DNA from 3 places in the Streptomyces sp. AK08-02 genome. Region 2 is predicted to be linked to each of the others. Evidence: riboswitches for the same ligand, from Rfam matches in the RefSeq annotation. Region 2 holds a riboswitch; each other region holds the start of a gene.
What was found. A riboswitch is a leader RNA that binds a small molecule or an ion and turns the genes downstream of it on or off. The one in region 2 is predicted to bind cyclic di-AMP.

Region 1 (6,553 bases), on a different contig from region 2:
ACCGGTTCGAGGGCGAGGTGCAGGTGAGCGAGGTCGCACGGATCGTCCGGGCGGGAGTCGCGGGAGTCGCGGGAGTCACGGGGGCTATGGAGGTCGCGGGAGCGGCTGAGGCGGAGGGTACGCAGGGCGCCAAGGGTGCGCAGAAAGGGGACGGTTCGGGGAGCGGAGTGGGCTTCGTCGGGGGGCACCCGGTGCTGACGGTCGAGGAACCCGGCGGCCGTATACGGGACTTGTCGGCCGACCATGTGATAGCCGCGACCGGCTACCGCGTCGACATCGCCGCGATGGACTTTCTCGGACATGAGCTGCGTATGGAGCTGGCGGTGAGCAGGGGGACGCCGAGGCTCGGGGCCGGGTATGTGTCATCCGTACCCGGGTTGTACTTCACGGGGTTGCCGGCGGCCGCTTCGTACGGGCCGGTGATGCGGTTCGTGTGCGGAACGGAGTTCGCCTCTCCGAGGCTGGCGCGGCATCTGGCGGCGGCGCACGGGTAGGGCACTCCGCCCGTGTCGGCCCCGCCCCGCCCCGCCCCGCGTGGTAGCCGACGCTTGCCGCGCCCACCCCTGCCAGACCCCTGACCGCCCCGGTGCCCAGATACTCGCCCCGGGGGCGCTGCTGTGCTGATCGTGCCTTCCCGGGCCGGTGTCGCGACAGGAACCGGCCCGGGCGCGGGGGGCTGTTGCTGCCGGGATGCCGTACGTCGTCCGGTTCGGGCGGATACCGAGGTGCCGAACGATCCGTATTCTCTGGATCATGGCCGCTCCCACCGCATACGCACTTATCGCCACCGACCTGGACGGAACGCTTCTGCGTGCCGACGACACGCTCTCCGACCGGTCGCGGGCCGCGCTCGCGCTCGCCACGGCCGCCGGCGCCCGGCATCTGGTCGTGACGGGACGGCCGGCGCCGAGAGTCCGGCCGCTGCTCGACGACCTCGGTGCCGGGGGGCTCGCGGTGTGCGGTCAGGGAGCGCAGGTGTACGACGCCGGTGCGGACCGGCTGCTGTGGTCGGTGACCCTGGACCAGGAGCTGGCGGAGACCGCGCTCGGCAAGATCGAGGCCGAGGTCGGGCAGGTGTACGCCGCTGTCGATCAGGACGGTGTGGACGGGCTCACGCTCATCGAGCCGGGGTATCTGATGCCGCACCCGACGCTGCCCGCCGTACGGGTGCGGCACCGGGACGACCTGTGGGCCGAGCCCATCAGCAAGGTACTGCTGCGCCATCCGTCCCTGTCCGACGACGAGTTGGCGTCGGCGGCGCGCGGAGCGGTCGGTTCCCTCGCGACGGTCACCATGTCGGGGCCGGGCACCGTCGAACTCCAGCCATGCGGCATCACCAAGGCGACGGGGCTCGCGCTGGCCGCCGAGTACCTCGGACTGACGTCGGCGGCCACCATCGCCTTCGGTGACATGCCCAATGACATCCCGATGTTCGACTGGGCGGCCCACGGAGTTGCCATGGCCAATGCCCATCCCGAACTGAAGGCCGTGGCGGACGAGGTCACCCTCTCGAACGAGGACGACGGCATCGCGGTGGTGCTGGAGCGGCTGTTCGAGGGTGGAGCGGTCCGGTAGCCCTGGGGATACCGGACCGCCCCACCCTCCGTGCCGCCCAGGCCCGGGTGTACCGGGCCTGGGCGGCCACTGGTCCAGGGGGCGGACTAGTAGGCCCCGAACACGTTGTCGATCGATCCGTAGCGCGCCGCCGCGTAGTTGCAGGCGGCGGTGATGTTCGCGATCGGGTCGTAGGGGTCGTACGAGGTGCCGGCGACGTGGTACGCGGCGAAGGTCGGGTCGATGACCTGGAGGAGGCCCTTGGAGGGGGTTCCGGCTGCCGCGTTCGAGTCCCAGTTGTTGATGGCGTACGGGTTGCCCGACGACTCGCGGATGACGTTGCGGTAGATGCCGTCGTACGTTCCGGGGATGCCGTGCTGCGCCATGATGTCGAGCGATTCGCGGATCCAGCCGTCCAGGTTGTTCGCGTAGTACGTCGTTGTGGACGCGGCGGAAGGTGCGGCCGAGGCCGTCGTCGCAGTCACGACCGGGATGGCCAGGGCTGCGGCGGCCGTGGCCGTGATGGCGAGTGTGCGCGTGAGTGTGAGCGGGCGGCGCAGGCTTCTCGCGCGGTGGTGCTGACCTCGTGCGGGCATGGTGAGTCCTCTCCGGCGCCTGCGAGGTGAGCTGTCGGGTTCGGGCGGGAGATGCCCGGCCGGGCGCGCGGTCGGCGCACGGCTTCACCCCGAGCCGGTCCGGCGCGAACGCCCGGACCGGCGGCTTACCTGGGTCCCCCGCTCCTGCCTGCGTGAGTCATGTGGGTGGGTGGGTCTGCTGCTCTGTGGGCGGTGGCAGGATTCGGCGGTCCGCCCGGTGTGGCGCGAAACGTATGCGAGAGCACATGGATCGAACAAGGGGCAGAAATGCAGGACTTACCCATTTGGGATGCCCATTGCGGATAAAAGGGGCAAGTTGGAGATGGGGCCTGAAGGGCAACTTGCCTTTAGCGAATGGGTAGTTTGCGAAGCGCGGGCGGAGGGGGGTGCCCGTGGGCGTGACTCGAATCACGGAGCGGGGGTAGTCGTGACATGAGTGCGATGAGCAAGGGTTTTGGGGCATTTGGCGTTACTTGAATGCTCATGTCCATTGCGTGATATTGCGAGGCGTTGCGCGACGGTGTGAGGCGTTGTGGGTGGCGGAACCTCGGGCGCGCCACGTGACGTTGTTGTGGTGACGGTCGCGGTGAACGGTGGGGATGAGGTGACGTATGCGCGTGAGTGCTCGCCTACGGGGCGCGGGATGTTTATAAATGTCCATGCTTTGGACTGATCAAAAACATTCCGGTCGTGATCCGATAGCGCCTGGCCTGGACGGGCGGGCGCTAGCGGTGATCGAAACATGACCGGATACGCTGACTTGAGTGATGGCAGCGATCTATCGACACACCGTGTGACCGCCAGTAGACACCAGCAGACAGGAGATCCCTCGTGACCGTCGTCGGGCCGTTCGGGCTGAGCGTGCGGGACCAGGCTCTCGAAGCCGATGTCCAGGCCGGATTGGCGGCTGTCGAGGAAGGGTTGCTCGAAGCCACCAAGAGCGAGGTCCCCTTCATCACGGAGGCCGCGCAGCATCTCGTACGGGCGGGCGGGAAGCGGTTCCGGCCACTCCTCGTGATGCTCGCGGCACAGTTCGGGGACCGGCACGCGCCGGGCATCGTGCCGTCCGCGGTGGTGGTGGAGCTGACCCACCTCGCGACGCTGTACCACGACGACGTCATGGACGAGGCCGAGGTGCGTCGCGGTGTGCCCAGCGCCAACACACGCTGGGGGAACTCCGTCGCGGTCCTCACCGGGGACTTCCTGTTCGCACGGGCTTCGCACATCCTCGCCGATCTCGGGCCCGAGGCGGTTCGGGTGCAGGCGGAGGCGTTCGAGCGGCTGGTGACCGGGCAGATCCTGGAGACGGCGGGACCGTCGGACGGCCGGGACCCCGTCGAGCACTATCTGGATGTACTGGGCGGGAAGACCGGGTCGCTGGTGGCCGTGGCCTGCCGGTTCGGGGCGATGATGTCCGGGGCCGACGACGGTGTCGTGGATGTGCTCACCCAGTACGGGGAGCGGCTCGGGGTCGCCTTCCAGCTCGCGGACGACGTGCTGGACATCGCGTCCGACTCCCACGAGTCGGGCAAGACACCCGGGACGGATCTGCGGGAGGGCATTCCCACCATGCCCGTGCTGCGGTTGCGGGAGCGGGTGGCCCGGCTGGGGCTGGCCGAGGACGTCGCGTTGTGCGAGTTGCTGGACTCCGACCTGAGTGACGACGCCCGGCACGCGGAGGCGCTGGCCCGACTGCGGGCGCACCCGGCGCTGGAGCAGGCCCGTCGGGACACCGTGCGGTACGCGGAGGACGCGCGGGCCGCGTTGGCGCCGTTGGTGGAGTGCGACGCCAAGGCCGCCTTGGTGGAGATGTGCGACGCGGTGGTGCACCGGGCCGGCTGAGGCGTCCGCCCCGCCCCGCTCACCTGACCGCACCTGCCCTGTCTCGGCCCGTCCCGTCGCCGGGAGTGGGGCGCCGGCCCCCTAGGGGTCGGGGGAAGCTGCGCCTCCTGATGTCATCCCGTAGCAGTACATGGAGTTGAGCCCAAGGTCTGACGATTCCTCCTCGTGGATTTGGTGAGATGGAAACCAACCACTCCTCACCGGTTCGGGTGAGAATGGCGGCTCAGGGTGGACAAGTGTGGGACGGACAGCCGCCGCCGACGACGGAGGTAAGGCACACATGGCACCGTACGAAGAGGCCAAGGCCGGGAACCGGATCGAGGCCGAGATCGAGGCCGAGGACGTGCCGTCCCGGCGCCGCAAGGCCGCGCGGTACGCCGCCCCGGCCGCGGTGATCGGTCTGACGGTCGCGACGATCGGGCTGGTACCGGCGTTCGCCGGCTCCGGTGACCCCGATCTGCCGAAGATCAGCGCGCAGCAGCTCATCGAGAAGATCGCCGCGTCGGACGTACAGCAGTTGTCCGGCACGGTGAAGATCAGTACGGATCTGGGACTGCCCGACCTCGGCGGCCTGGAGAGCGGACTTCTGTCGGGCGGCGGTCTCGGCGGGGCTTCCGACGGCTCGGGGTCGGCCGCCGATCCGAGCGCCAAGCTCCTCGCACTGGCGTCCGGCACGCACACGATCCGCGTCGCCGCGGACGGCCCCGACAAGCAGAAGGTGTCGCTGCTGGAGAAGGCCGCCGAGTACAGCGTGATCCACAACGGCGACGAGGTGTGGGCGTACGACAGCGCGTCGAACGAGGCCTACCACGCCACGGCCCCCGCGTCCGAGAGCGGCAAGGAAAAGGGTGGCAGCAAGGGCGAGAGCAAGGGCAAGGACCAGCTCCTGCCCGGCGACGACACGGCCGCCACGCCCGGGGAGCTCGCCCAGGAGGCCCTGAAGGCAGTCGACAGCACGACCTCCGTGACCGTCGACGGCACCGCCCAGGTCGCCGGCCGTGACGCCTACAAGCTGGTCATCAAGCCGAAGGCGTCCGGGTCCACGGTCGGGGCGATCAGTATCGCGGTCGACTCGAAGACCGGGACCCCGCTGAAGTTCACGCTCACCCCGGCGAGCGGCGGTGCCGCCGTAGTGGACGCCGGTTTCGTCGACGTCGACTTCGCCAAGCCCGCCGCCTCGACCTTCGACTTCACCCCGCCCAAGGGCACGAAGGTCACCGAGGAGGGCGCGGGCAAGGCCGAGGAGGCACCGAGCAAGGAGCGCGGCAAGGACTTCGGTAAGGAGTTCGGCAAGGAGTTCGACGGCGACCGCAAGGGGCCCGAGGGTCACGGGTCGGCGGACGGTCCCGGCGGCGATGACGGCAAGGTCATCGGTGAGGGCTGGAACTCCATCCTCACGTTCGACTCGGGGGCCGAGAGCGGTATGCCGTCGGGCGGCGGCTCGTCCGACGCCGGTGCCTTCGGCGGCTTCCTCGACTCCTTCGGCGACAAGGTCTCCGGCGACTTCGGCTCGGGCACGGTCTACAAGACCCGCCTGATCAACGCCCTGGTGACGGACGACGGCAAGCTCTACGTCGGCGCCGTCACGAAGGACGCCCTGGTCAAGGCGGCGAACGCGGCCCAGTAACGCCCGTACGGAAACCGTCGTACGCGCATGACGATTGAGGGAGCCCATGGAGGAACCGTCCGCCACGGTGCCGCAGGAGGTGCCCCCGGGTGACGACGCGGTCATCGTCACCCGGGCCCTCACCAAGCGCTACCGCGGCGGACAGCTCGCCGTCGACGCTCTCGACCTCACCGTCCCGGCGGGCAGCGTCTTCGGCTTCCTCGGGCCCAACGGCTCCGGCAAGACGACCACCATCCGCATGCTGATGGGCCTGATCGAGCCGACGTCGGGCACGGCGCGGGTGCTGGGGCGGCCGATGCCCCGCGCCACCCGCGCCGTCCTGCCCCACGTCGGCGCGCTCATCGAAGGCCCCGCGCTGTACGGCTTTCTCTCCGGCCGCGACAACCTCGTCCGGTACGACGCCGCCGACCCGACCGCCGATCCGCGCACCCGGCGAGCGCGCGTCGCGACGGCGCTGGACCGGGTGGGCCTGACGGCCGCCGCCGGCAAGAAGGCGAAGGCGTACTCGCTGGGCATGAAGCAGCGGCTCGGCCTCGCGGCGGCGCTGCTCCAGCCGCGCCGACTGCTCGTCCTCGACGAGCCGACCAACGGGCTCGATCCGCAGGGGATGCGCGAAATCCGCTCCCTGGTACGGGAGCTGGCGTTGGACGGCACCACCGTCTTTCTCTCCTCCCACCTCCTCGACGAGATCGAGCAGGTCTGTACGCACGCGGCCGTGATGGCGCAGGGGCGGCTGATCACGCAGGGAGCGGTGGCCGAGTTGGCCGCCGGGGCCCGTGGCAGGCTGGTCGTGACGACGCCCGATCCGGCGGACGCGGCCCGTGTGCTCAAGGAACAGGGCGTCGGCGACGTGGTCGTGACCGACGACCGGGTGACCGGCGAGGTGCCGGACCGCGACCGTGAACTGGCCGAGCTGAACGCCGCACTGGTCGGG
Region 2 (6,553 bases):
GGTCGTGCTGCTGAGACTGGCGTACCTGGGTGTGACGAACGCGTTCGTGATGCTGGGACTGCTGCCGATGAGCGAGCGGGAGAGAGATGTCGAGATCCTTGCTCTGTGCCACCGGATCGGCGTTGTGGAACGGCGGCTGAACGGGCAGCAGGTCCGGTTTCACGCGAGCGGCCGGGCGTTTAGGGGGCCTCCTCTGTCAGTGCCGTCCTGTAATCGGAGGTCATCGGGTCAGGCGGTGACGGTCAAGGGAGTAGTGGTTTCCCAGAGGAACCCGTCCGGGTCGCTGAACGGGGCGGCGTCGGTGGAGAGCACGAGGCGGTGCGATCCGGTGCCGACGGCGGGGACACCCGCGTCCTTGGCGAGGGCACGGCGCTTGTACAGAGCCAACTTGACGGGGCCCGGCCCGGTGGCGAACTCGACGTACTTGCCGCCGAAGCTCTTCCCCACGGTGAGGCCCTGTTCGATGTAGAACTGCTTGGTGGCCTTCACATCCTCGACGCCCAGCAGGAGCACGAGCTCGTCGAAGTCCCGGGTGACCGGGCCCGTGTCCTTCCTCGCCGATGTCGCGATCTTCCAGATCGTGCCGTCCGGGGACTGGATGACTCCGCCGTAGCCCCACAGCGACTTCGAGGTGGGCTTGAGGGCGGTGGCGCCGGCGTCGAGGGCGGCGCCGACAAGTGCGTTGACGTTGCCCGGCTGGGACACCACGAGCGACAGGGTGAAACCTCGGAAGCCGGTCGTGGGGGCTTCGGAGGCACGCAGGCGCACGTGCGACGAGCCCAGTCCGAATGCGGTGGAGTAGAAGTGGGCGGCGGCCGTGGTGTCGGCCACCTCAAGGGTGACGGAGTCGATGGAGTTCATGTCCTCGACGGTAGGGCGGCCGAGTCGCCGGTACTTCTCGAAAACTGCTCGGTCTGGCCCGCTGGGGTCCCGGGCCCGAGCGGCCTTCGGACCGCCGCCCCGCCTACCCGAGCCGTGGTCGGCGTTGAGCAGCCGGGCTGGTGCGGCGCGCTCGCGCCCCTGCCAGTTGGCGCCTTCCCCGTACCGAACAAGCACGGAGAGTTACCGATCGGGACGCTCAGGCCGGCGTCACGCGCTTTCGGCATCGTCCGCAGTGCTGTCAGGTCTTGAGCATTGCTCGACAGACTGTGAGAAACGATCTTCGGTCTAGGGCGTGATACAGCCTCTGACCTGGTCTTTTTCATTGCTTGATAAAACCCGCTGTGGGTATTGCCACATCCTGCGAGTCAGAGGGTCCGGCTAGGGTCTGTCCACTGCCTACAAACACGTAGCTGCCCGGAGGACTCATGGCGTTCGGCTGGATCGACGAGCAGGCCGAGGCGCGCTGCCGCGCCGGGCTCGTACGGACCCTGCGGCCCCGTCCCGCCGACTCCCCGCTCCTCGACCTCGCGAGCAACGACTATCTGGGCCTGGCCCGCCACCCCGAGGTCACCGAGGGCGCGGCCCGGGCCGCCCGGCGCTGGGGCGGCGGGGCCACCGGCTCTCGGCTCGTCACCGGCAGCACCGAACTGCACGCGGAACTCGAACGCGAACTGGCCGAATTCTGCGGCTTCGAGGCCGCCCTGGTCTTCTCCTCCGGCTATGCGGCCAACCTCGCCGCCGTCACCGCGCTCGCACCGCACGGCTCCCTCGTCGTCTCCGACGCGGGCAACCACGCCTCGCTGATCGACGGCTGCCGCCTCGCCCGAGGGACGACCCAGGTCGTCGGGCACGCCGACCCGGACGCCTTCCGCAAAGCGCTCGGCACCCACACCGGACCGGCCGTCGCCGTGTCCGACACGGTCTTCTCGGTCGACGGGGACGCCGCACCCCTGGCCGAACTCGCCGCCGTCTGCCGGGAGTTCGGCGCGGGAATCGTCGTCGACGACGCCCACGGGCTGGGAGTCCTGGGCGAGGGCGGGCAGGGGTCGGCGTTCGCGGCCGGGCTCGCGGGCGCGCCGGACGTCGTCGTGACGGTCACGCTGTCCAAGTCGCTCGGCAGCCAGGGGGGTGCGGTGCTGGGGTCCGCCCCGGTGATCGAACACCTGGTCAACGCGGCCCGGACGTTCATCTTCGACACCGGTCTCGCCCCCGCCGCGGCGGGCGCGGCCCTCGCGGCCCTCACCCTGCTGCGCCGCGAGCCCGAACGGGCCGCACGGGCGCGTGCGGTGGCGCGTGATCTGCACACCCGGCTGACGGCGGAGGGGCTGTCGGCGGTACGGCCGGACGCGGCCGTGGTCTCCGTGCGCGCACCGTCCCCGGAGGGGGCCGTGCGGTGGGCGGCCGACTGCCGGGCCGCGGGAGTGGGCGTGGGCTGCTTCCGCCCGCCGTCCGTGCCGGACGGGGTGTCCCGGCTGCGGCTGACCGCCCGCGCGGACCTGGCCGAGGAACAGATCGCGCGGGCGGTACAGGTGATCGGCGGGAACCGACCGTAGACACGTAGATCCACAGTGCCGTTGATCAGTGACACACGACCACGAGTCGGCGGACCGCGGCCGTGTGTCGTAGGGCGATCACCGGAACGCGGTGAGGAATCCCTGCCAGCTCTCGGGGGAGAAGAGCAGGACGGGCCCGGTGGCGTTCTTGGAGTCGCGTACGGCGAGCGGTCCGGCCGGGACATCGGTGTCCGGACGGGCCGTCTCCACACAGTTGTTCGCGCCCGTGCTGTAGCTGCTGCGCAGCCATCGCACACCGGGCGGTTCGACGACGGACGGGACGTTCCGAGGCGGTGCGGTCATGGTGCCTCCTCACACGCCGTGCTGCAGACCGGCGATGAAATCCAACGAGTCCTCGGGCGAAAGGGCGTGGATCTGAAGGGTGTTGAAGGCCTCGCTGTAGGCCCGGAGGTCTTCTTTCCGTTCGAGGTAGAGGCTACTCATCATCTGGTCGAGAACAACCACATCCAAGTCAGAAGTGCTCGGAAAGGAGAAGATAACGAAAGGGCCGGTGATACCGATGTACGCACCCGCGGTGAACGGCAGGATCTGCAGCCGCACTTGAGGCAGCTGGGCCGCTTCCAGAAGCCGCGCCAGCTGACGCGTCATCACCTCGGGACCTCCCACCTCGCGGCGCAGCACCGCCTCGTCGAGGACCGCGCTCAACGCCAGGGGCCGGTCCGAACGCAGCACGTCCTGCCGGGCCAGCCGCACCTCGACCAGGGCGTCGAGCCGCTTCTCCTCCAGGCCGTCCACGGCGGCCCGGGTCATCGCACGGGCGTACTCCCGGGTCTGCAGCAACCCCGGCACCACCGAGGTCTCCAGCGTGCGCATGGTGCCGGCCTGCGACTCCAGGCTGATGAAATCCCGGTAGGCGGGCGGCAGCACGCCGCGGTAGGCGTGCCACCAGTTGTGCCGGTCGCCGTCCTCGGTCCCCGCCAGCACGAGCAGCAACTCACGCGACTCGCCCTCGGGCACGGCGTACGCGTCCAGAAGTAACCGGACGTCCGCCGGTCTCACCCCGCTCGCGCCTGTCTCGATCCGGCTCACCTTCGACTGGTGCCAGCCCACCAGCCGGGCCGCCTGACCGCTCGTGAGCCCGGCCCTGGCACGCAGCGCGCGCAGTTCGGCACCCAGCTTTCGGCGGCGCACCGCGGGACCGTACTGCATGGGCCACCCCTTACTCCTGATGAGCCGCCCGAATACGTTCTGGGGTCGCAGAGTTCACCGCTTCGAGCGACAGATATATGCATATCTTGGTGGATCGCACCCCGTGACCGGTGCCGGAATGGCACTCTGGCGCGAAGCACCAGTCCGGGACCGTACTCGAACCAGCCGCTCCGTGTCGGGCCCCGGTCCTGTGGGAAAGGGACGACGTCGCCATGGCAGACCACCTGGAAGCATCCGTCACTCTGCCGAGCGATCCCGCCTCGGTCTCCGCCGCCCGCGCGTATGTCGCCAACGTGCTGGCGGAATGGGGCCTGGCGGGTGACTCCGAGGCCGCCGACACGATCCGCCTGATCATCTCGGAACTCGCCACGAACGCCGTACAGCACACCTTCGGGTTGTCACCCACCTTCACGGTGGACATCGCCCTCGATCGTGACGAACACCTGCGCATCGGGGTGACCGACAGCCACCCGCGCTTCCCCAAACGGCTGCCCGCCGCCGTGCAGCAGGACAACGGGCGCGGGATGGTCATCATTCGCTGGCTGACCGCCGAGTCGGGCGGCAGGCTGCGTGTCCGCCCCACTCGGGAGGGCGGCAAGACGGTGTCGATCGAACTTCCGTGGACGGTCCCGGCCAGGCCCCCGGTGACGGCGGTCGGGCAGCAGGAGCCTTGAATCCGCGCCGTCGGCGTGCGGGGTCTCGCCGGTGCGGCGGACCACCGAGAACGTCCGGCGCGGGCCGGCGGCTCAAGGCCGCCGGCCCGCCCCGGGGAGGTCAGCTGACCCGGCCGTACCAGACGCTCTTCGTCCAGATCTTCTGGAGCTTGACGACGTCCCCGGTCTTCGGGGAGTGCCAGATCTTTCCCTTCCCGGCGTAGATGCCCACGTGGTAGACGTTCGAGCCCGAGTGGAAGAAGACCAGGTCCCCGCCCCTGCGGCTCTTGGCGGAGATGTGCTTGGTCTTGTTGTACTGGGCCGCCGCCGTACGCGGCAGGGACTTGCCCGCCTTCTTGAACGAATACTGCGTCAGACCGGAGCAGTCGAACCTCTTCGGTCCCGCGGCGCCGTACTTGTACGCGGAGCCCTTCTTGGAAGCCGCGATCTGAAGTGCCTTCGTCGACGGAGCGACCGCCGCGGCGGCGTCGGTCGCGACACCGGGGATCACCAGGCTGCCGCCCACGGCGACAAGAGTGAGAGCCGAGGCCGTACCGGCCCGGGTCATCAGCGACGGGACACGATTGAGCGCAGACATGCGCAACCCTTCGTCAGCCGCCTGTGAAGGATGACCTGTCGGATTCGGGCTGGCGAAGTTGCCCGGCCGCTGACGCGGCTTCACCCCAAGGGCTGCTCGGTCCGGTCATGGCTTGACCGTTCCGGCGACCCGTCGTGCTTGGGTCCTCCACTCCTGCCGATGCACATCTGTCGACCGGTCATCCAGGCGGCGGCAGGACTCGGCGTCCGCCCGGATCGCCCCGCCGCTTGTGGCGGGGGCTTGTCGTCAGGAAGGGATCTTGGCTCATGGAAGTAGGAAAATCCCAATGGAACCGGGGCTTTGTGGTGTTACTCACCGCTGGCCCGTTCGGGTGGACACCCGTACTCCAGAAGGACTTTCGAGGGGGTCGCGCACCCTCGGACCAGGGGTTCAGCGGTCTCGATTCGGTTACGAACCATGCGTTTCGCGCAAGTCGTGCGGGCCGGACGGAGGATCCGTGACTACGCCGAACGGGGGATGCCATCCGGTCACTTCCCCAGCCGTTCCGGACACTCCGTCACCTCACGGGTGAGCCCGCCCGATGCGGTCCCGTGGGTACGGCACGTCAACCGGCGGGCTCGCGCGGAACGGTGACGCGCGCCGTGCGGCGCTCCCCGTCCAGGACGCGCAGCGCACGCGCCAGCGTGTGGGCGTGCACCTCGGCCTCGCCCCGCTGATGCATCAGCTCCAGCGCGTCGCGCAACGCCACCGCCTTGGCGACGAGCGCCTGCGCGGCCCGCAGCCCGCGGTAGGTGTCTCCGTGATACGCGGGATTGATACGGCCGAGCAGATCGGCCACTTCGAGGTAACGGTCGATCAACTCGCCCTCCGCGCGCGTCAGCGCGGGCAGCGGAGGAAGTTCGGGTGGAAGCATCGGCGGCTCACCTCGTACCGGGGGTGGGGTGCGACGACTTGCGGCTGGGCACGATCCGGTCCACCAGCCCGTATTCCAGAGCGGCCTGGGCGTCCATGATCTTGTCCCGCTCGATGTCCGCGGCGACCCGCTCCGGGCTCTGGCCGGTGTGCCGTACGAGCAGCTCTTCCAGCAGGTTACGGACCCTGCCCAATTCTTGGGCCTGAATGGAGAGATCGCTCACCTGGCCATGGACCGGCCCGGACAGCGAGGGCTGGTGGATCAGCACCCGGGCTCCCGGCAGAGCGCTGCGCTTGCCCGGCGTACCCGCGGCCAGCAGCACGGCCGCCGCGGAGGCCGCCTGCCCCAGACAGATCGTCTCCACGTCGCAGGTGACGAACCGCATCGTGTCGTAGATCGCCGTCATCGCGCTGAACGAGCCGCCGGGGGAGTTGATGTACAGGGAGATGTCCCGGTCGGGTGCCAGGTATTCGAGATGCATGAACTGGGCCATCACGTCGTTCGCCGAGGTGTCGTCGACCGGCGTCCCGAGAAAGACGATCCGCTCCTCCAGGAGCTTCGAGTACGGATCCAGCGTCCGGCTCCCGGAGCTGGTGCGTTCGGTGAACTCGGGCAGGACGTAACGGGCTGACGGTTCGTCGACGTCGTTCATGGCGTGCGCCTCCTCGATGGCTTCCGTAAAAAATGTACAGGACGTACAGAGCCTGGCGCGAGGTGGTGCGTGAGCTTTTCGGCCTGGGGTTCGCAAGCGCCCCCGAAGGGCGCGGGGAACTGCGCGACCGGGCCCAACGGCGCCGCAGTGAACCGGCAACCTTTCGCCGCC
Region 3 (6,553 bases), on a different contig from region 2:
CAGTGCGTTCGAGCACCGCTTCGAGGACGGTCGCCGGGCCCGCGCCCGACTCCACGATCGTCCTCAGGTCCTCCATCAGCGTGTTGAACCGCTTGACGGCGTTGGTCGACCGGGAGGCCATGCCGTACGCCTCGTCCACCCGCTTCAGCGCCTGCGGGAAGCTGATCTTCTCGCGCTGGGACAGCGCGTCGATCATCGCCTCCGCGCGGTCGCCGATACCGCGCTTGGGCACGTTGAGGATGCGGCGCAGCGGCACCGAGTCCTCCGGGTTGGCGAGGACACGCAGGTAGGCCAGTACGTCCCGGACCTCCTTGCGCTCGTAGAAGCGGACACCGCCGACGACCTTGTAGGGCAGGCCGACGCGGATGAAGATCTCCTCGAAGACACGCGACTGGGCGTTCGTCCGGTAGAAGACGGCGACGTCACCCGCCTTCGCGTCGCCCGCGTCCGTCAGCCGGTCTATCTCCTCGGCGACGAACTGCGCCTCGTCGTGCTCGGTGTCGGCGACATAGCCGGTGATGCGCGCGCCCGCGCCCGCGTTGGTCCACAGGTTCTTGGGGCGCCGCGACTCGTTGCGCTCGATGACCGCGTTGGCTGCGCTCAGGATCGTCTGCGTGGAACGGTAGTTCTGTTCGAGCATGATCGTCGTCGCGTCCGCGTAGTCCTCCTCGAACTGGAGGATGTTGCGGATCGTCGCGCCCCGGAAGGCGTAGATCGACTGGTCGGCGTCTCCCACGACGCACAGCTCGGCGGGAGGCAGATCGTGCTCGCCGGGCGGTACGTCCACCGGGTGTTCGGAGGTTCCGACGAGTTCCCGTACGAGCGCGTACTGGGCGTGGTTGGTGTCCTGGTACTCGTCGACGAGGACGTGCCGGAAGCGACGGCGGTAGTGCTCGGCGACATCCGGGAAGGCGCGCAGCAGGTTGACCGTCGTCATGATCAGGTCGTCGAAGTCGAGCGCGTTGGCCTCACGCAGCCGCGACTGGTACATCGCGTACGCCTGGGCGAGGGTCTTCTCGAAACCGTCGCTCGCCTGGGCGGCGAAGTCCTCCTCGTCGATCAGCTCGTTCTTCAGGTTGGAGATCTTGGCGCTGAACGACTTGGGCGGGAAGCGTTTGGGGTCCAGGTCCAGGTCGCGGCAGACGAGCGCCATCAGTCGCTTGCTGTCGGCGGCGTCGTAGATGGAGAAGGAGGAGGTGAAGCCGAGCCTCTTGCTCTCCCGCCGCAGAATCCGTACGCACGCGCTGTGGAAGGTCATCACCCACATCGCGTTCGCGCGCGGGCCGACGAGCTGCTCGACGCGTTCCTTCATCTCACCGGCGGCCTTGTTGGTGAAGGTGATCGCGAGGATCTGGCCGGGATGGACGCCTCGCTCACCGAGCAGATACGCGATGCGGTGCGTGAGCACACGCGTCTTGCCGGAGCCGGCTCCCGCCACGATGAGCAGAGGGGTGTCGGCGTGCACGACGGCCGCGCGCTGGTTCTCGTTGAGCCCGTCCAGGAGCGCGGCCGGGTCCACCACGGGGCGCGGGGCGCCGTCGCGGTAGTACGCGTCCCGGTCCGGCGGCGCGTCGAACTTCCCGCCGAACAGATCGTCCGGAACGGTCTCCGGCACATGCTCGTCCTCGGGCGGTGGCGGGGGCTCCTCCGCGTGGGCCCGAGGGCTCTGGAGGTCCGCCAGGAAGCTGTCGTCAAAGAGGCTGCTCATCGCTCTCCGAGTCTAGGCGCCCCCACTGACAACCCGCCGCCACCCCGAAAACAACGCAGCCGGGATGCGAGCCCTGGATCAGACCTCACTACACACAACCTGATAATTACTTCCATAACACCCTGAATTGAATTCAAAGAGCCATGTTTAGGGTCGAGGTCACAAAAACGTATCGGGCATAGCGGTCATCAACCTTCACAGAAGCCACACCCGTTGGTTAGCGTGCCGTAAGGCCGCTCGACCTCCACCGGCGAACATCGCCGGGCCGCGCGGCCTCCGCCGAGTCCGATCGTGCCGCCCCGTGCGGCAGGAGCCGGGGACCCACCGAGAACTTGGGGTGAATCGGTCCGACTGCCGTCCAGGGCAAGGACCGTAGGGCAACCCTTCCGAATTACCCGCCCGAACCCGACAGCTAACCCGGTAGGCGGAACGTGGAAGGAGTCGCCTCCCTTGGCGTCGTCGCACCGCAAGTCGCGTCCTACGGGAACGCGCGTAGCAGGCATACGGCCCCCCGCCTTCGCCACGGCGGCCCTGACCGCCTCCGTAGCCCTGCTGACCCAGACCGCCAACGCCGCGTCGGCGGAGCCCGGCACGCCACTGGCACCCTCGGCCGACGGCCGGCCGAACATGGAGGAGGTCGAGGCGGAGGTCGACGACCTCTTCCACCAGGCCGAGTCGGCCGCCGACGTGTACAACGCCGCCAAGGAGAAGGCCGTCAGGCAGCAGGGCCGTGTCGACGCCCTGATGGACGACGTGGCCCGGCGCACCGAGAAGCTCAACGACGCGCGCGAGGAGCTGGGTTCCTTCGCCGCGGCCCAGTACCGCACCGGGTCGGCCGCCCCCGACACGGCGACGTTCCTACTGGCGGACACCCCGCAGGACTACTTCGACCAGAACCAGCTGACGGACCGCCTGACCGCCCGCCAGAAGGACACGGTCGACGAGTACGTCAACCAGCAGGCCGAGACGACGCGGAAGCGCCAGGAGGCCACCGCGAGCCTGGAGTCGCTCACGGAGTCCCAGAACGACCTGCAGACGACGAAGACCGCCGTCCAGACGAAGCTCGCACAGGCCCGCCGGCTGCTTACCCGCCTCACCGCCGAAGAGAAGCTGCGGCTCGCGGCCATCGAGCGCGCGAAGCAGGCGGAGGCGCGCCGCCAGGCGCAGGAACTCGCCCGGCAGCAGCAGGCCGCCGAGCAGCGACGCCGGCAGGACGCGGCGGCGGCTCAGCGGTCACCGAGCACCACCACTTCGGACACCGCCACCCCCGCGGTCCCCGACTCCTCGTATGCCGGCAAGGCCGAGAAGGCCCTCGCCTTCGCACGCGCACAGGTCGGCAAGCCGTATGTCTGGGGTGCGGCGGGACCAGATTCATACGACTGTTCGAGTCTCACCCAGGCCGCCTGGTGGGCCGCCGGAGTCAGCCTTCCGCGCACCACCTACGACCAGGTGAACGCTGGGACAACCGTCTCGCTCTCCGATATCCAACCCGGTGACCTGGTCTTCTTCTACGAAGGCATCAGCCATGTCGGCCTGTACATCGGCAACGGCATGATGATCCACGCACCGAAGCCGGGTGCCTACGTCCGCGAGGAGTCGATCTTCTACGACGGCGAGTCCGCGATCCACAGCGTGGTGCGCCCGGCCTGACCAGCCGACGGGGGAGCTCGGCTGGTCAGGTCCAGAGCACTGCGATGAAGATGTTCGCGGTGGTGAACAGTCCCACCAGTCCGAACAGGCGCTTGTCCACGGTCTCGTCATCCCGCTTCACATAGACGAGGCCGAGGATCACGATCAGCAGGGCCAGCTTGAGGCCGATCTTGACGTTGTTGACCGGCTGGTCGTCGGCCTGATTGAGGCCCACCAGGGCGACCCCGGTGACCAGCATGGTGAAAGCACCGTGCAGCATCGCCGGCACGAAGCGGGCCGTGCCCTGTCCCATCGCCTTCAGCTGGGTGAGGAACCCGCCCAAAAGGCAGGCGATGCCGATGATGTGCAGACCGACGCAGAAATGGATGAGTACGTCCATGAGCCGGAGCCTAGTCAGCGGCTCCCGCGTCGTACGACACCGGGCCGGGCGTACGGCCTTAGCGAGGTGTCCGCCCGGCACCCTACGGTTGAAGGCACCTCGCATATATGCACCCCATAGCACCCTGTAACCCTCACGCGCCCCGTGAACCGCCGCATCGGTCAGCCCTCTGCGCGAGTCGGCGACGCCGAAAGGGGATCACGGTCGCATGCGGTCACCCGGCGGTCGGCTGAGGCCAGTTCCGTACATGGCGTTACCTCACCACACCCCCAGGTTTAGCGTCCTGCACCAGGTGACCGGCTCCCCACCGCCGCCCGGGCCAGGGGCGGCAGTCGGACACCACCGCCGAGAAAGTCCGGCGGCGGACCGCTCCCCCTGTGCGAGCCGTCGCCGGACGCGCCACCGCCCTCCTGGGCCGCTTCCCAGGCAGTCTTCCGGCGGTCGTCGTGGTGGCGGTCGTACGAAAGGACGTGACGCCCCCGTGGCCGCGCACCGCAAGCCCCGACAGCGCTCACTCAACGGCAATACGGCCCGCACCGCCGCGACGATCGCCCTCGCGGGCGCGGCGACGGCGACCGGCTTCGACGGCATCGGGTACGCCGAGCCACAGCTGACAACGGCGCAGGTGGAGGCCAAGGTGACCAAACTGTACGAGGAGGCGGAGGTCGCCACCGAGAAGTACAACGGCGCGAAGGAGAAGGCCGAGCGGGCGGAACGGCGGCTGGGCACCCTGCGGGACGAGGCGGCACGCAAGGAGGAGCGGCTCAACTCGGCGCGGGAAGCGCTGGGTTCGATGGCCGCGGCGCAGTACCGCTCCGGCGGTCTCGACCCCGCGCTGCAACTCGCCCTCTCCGACGACCCGGACAGGTATCTGGACGGCGCCGCGTTCGCCGAACGGGCGGGCACCAGGCAGGCGTCGGACGTGGCCCGCGTACGCAAGCAGCTGCGGGAGATCGAGCAGCTGCGCGGGGCCGCCCACGTAGAGCTGGCCACCCTCAGATCCCGTCAGGCCGAGCTGAGCCGCCACAAGAAGACCGTGACCGGAAAGCTGGGCGAGGCCCGCCAACTACTGTCCCGCCTCACCACGGAGGAACGCGCCCGGCTGGCGACGGAAGGCGGCAGTGGCAGTTGGGGCGGCGGCTGGGGTGGGGGGCACGCTTCACGGTCGTCGGGGAGTGCGCGGGAGGGCCTCGGGTCATCAGGAGCGACCGGAGTCGCTGGGGCCCCCGGTGCGGCCGGGACCTCCGGAGTGGCCGAGGCGCCCAACTCACGTGCGGCGGCGGCTGTCGCCTACGCGTACCAGAAGCTCGGCAGCCCCTATGTGTGGGGCGCCACCGGGCCGGACGCCTTCGACTGCTCCGGCCTCGTCCAGGCCGCGTACCGCTCCGCAGGGATCTCCCTTCCCCGCACCACCTACGCCCAGATCAACGCCGGCCAGCGGGTCTCACCGTCCGAACTCCTCCCCGGCGACCTGGTGTTCTTCTACTCGGGCATCAGCCACGTGGGCATCTACGTGGGCCACGGCCAGATGATCCACGCCCCGAACCCGTCGGCGCCGGTACGGGTGGCACCTCTGGACGAGATGCCGCTCGCGGGCGCCACAAGGGTGGTGTGAGACAACGCCGACCAGGCGGCCCCTCTCCCCCTTCTCCCCCTAGACCAGACGCCGTGCCGTGGCCCACCTCGTCAGCTCGTGCCGGTTCGACAACTGGAGCTTCCTGAGTACCGCCGACACATGCGACTCCACCGTCTTCACGGAGATGAAAAGCTGCTTGGCGATCTCCTTGTACGCATAGCCCCGGGCGATCAGCCGCAGTACCTCTCGCTCGCGCTGGGTGAGGCGGTCGAGATCCTCGTCCACCGGTGGGGCGTCCGTGGACGCGAACGCGTCCAGGACGAACCCGGCGAGGCGCGGCGAGAACACCGCGTCGCCGTCCTGGACACGGAAGACGGAGTCGACGAGGTCCGTGCCGGTGATCGTCTTCGTCACGTATCCGCGCGCGCCGCCCCGGATCACACCGATGACGTCCTCGGCGGCATCCGACACGGACAAGGCCAGAAAACGCACCGGCTGGGTGGCGTCGCCCATCAACGGCGCACAGCGGCGCAGGACTTCGACACCGCCACCGCCCGGCAGATGGACGTCGAGGAGAACCACCTCGGGCCGGGTGGCGGTGATGACGGTGACCGCCTGGTCGACATCGGCGGCCTCGCCGACCACCTCGACGCCGGTCCGCTCGGTCTCCCCGATCTCGGCCTGGACGCCCGTACGGAACATACGGTGGTCGTCGACGAGAACCACACGCACCCGTCGCCCGCTCGTGTCACCGCTGCCGCTGCCGGCGGACCGGCCTGCCTGTGCGGCTGGGGCAGATGCCGTCGGTTCGGCCGGTTCGGCTGTCCCTGTCGGTTCGGCCGACTCCGCCGAACCGGCCGCCCCGGTCAGCCCGTTGTCCCCGTGCGCCTCGCTCATGACGTGTTCTCCGCCCTCTCCATCTCCAGCTCGACCTCCGTGCCGCCGCTCGGTACCGCGCGCAGCCGCGCCGTACCGCCGTGGCGCTCCATACGGCCGATGATCGATTCTCTGACGCCCATGCGGTCGGCGGGTATGGAGTCCAGGTCGAAGCCGGGTCCGCGGTCCCGGACGGACACGAAGACCGTCCTGCCCTCGACCTCGGCGTAGACCTGCACCGCGCCGCCCTCGCCACCGTACTTGGCAGCGTTCACCATCGCTTCCCGCGCGGCCTGCATCTGTGCGCCGGTTCTGTCGTCGAGCGGGCAGTCGCCGACGACCACGACCTCTATGGGGACGCCGT

Region 1: it holds a riboswitch for cyclic di-AMP, as region 2 does, so the genes downstream of both, PV734_RS14525 (transglycosylase SLT domain-containing protein) here and PV734_RS15980 (C40 family peptidase) in region 2, are expected to answer to the same signal.
Region 3: it holds a riboswitch for cyclic di-AMP, as region 2 does, so the genes downstream of both, PV734_RS41825 (NlpC/P60 family protein) here and PV734_RS15980 (C40 family peptidase) in region 2, are expected to answer to the same signal.

The regions. Positions count from the first base shown of each region.
Region 1 covers NZ_JARAZV010000006.1:236,573-243,125, reverse strand. Annotated here, with positions in the region: gene PV734_RS14535 (NAD(P)-binding domain-containing protein) at 1-494, shown strand, start outside; gene PV734_RS14530 (HAD family hydrolase) at 754-1,575, shown strand; gene PV734_RS14525 (transglycosylase SLT domain-containing protein) at 1,662-2,150, opposite strand; cyclic di-AMP (ydaO/yuaA leader) riboswitch at 2,154-2,313, opposite strand; gene PV734_RS14520 (polyprenyl synthetase family protein) at 2,982-3,992, shown strand; gene PV734_RS14515 (DUF2092 domain-containing protein) at 4,273-5,619, shown strand; gene PV734_RS14510 (ABC transporter ATP-binding protein) at 5,666-6,553, shown strand, end outside.
Region 2 covers NZ_JARAZV010000007.1:93,030-99,582, reverse strand. Annotated here, with positions in the region: gene PV734_RS16005 (glyoxalase) at 229-861, opposite strand; gene PV734_RS16000 (8-amino-7-oxononanoate synthase) at 1,308-2,435, shown strand; gene PV734_RS15995 (DUF397 domain-containing protein) at 2,514-2,738, opposite strand; gene PV734_RS15990 (helix-turn-helix transcriptional regulator) at 2,748-3,605, opposite strand; gene PV734_RS15985 (ATP-binding protein) at 3,818-4,279, shown strand; gene PV734_RS15980 (C40 family peptidase) at 4,380-4,856, opposite strand; cyclic di-AMP (ydaO/yuaA leader) riboswitch at 4,860-5,039, opposite strand; gene PV734_RS15975 (hypothetical protein) at 5,422-5,730, opposite strand; gene PV734_RS15970 (ATP-dependent Clp protease proteolytic subunit) at 5,738-6,382, opposite strand.
Region 3 covers NZ_JARAZV010000028.1:48,582-55,134, reverse strand. Annotated here, with positions in the region: gene pcrA (DNA helicase PcrA) at 1-1,708, opposite strand, end outside; cyclic di-AMP (ydaO/yuaA leader) riboswitch at 1,976-2,151, shown strand; gene PV734_RS41825 (NlpC/P60 family protein) at 2,159-3,358, shown strand; gene PV734_RS41820 (hypothetical protein) at 3,384-3,737, opposite strand; gene PV734_RS41815 (NlpC/P60 family protein) at 4,219-5,352, shown strand; gene PV734_RS41810 (response regulator transcription factor) at 5,392-6,210, opposite strand; gene PV734_RS41805 (PspC domain-containing protein) at 6,207-6,553, opposite strand, start outside.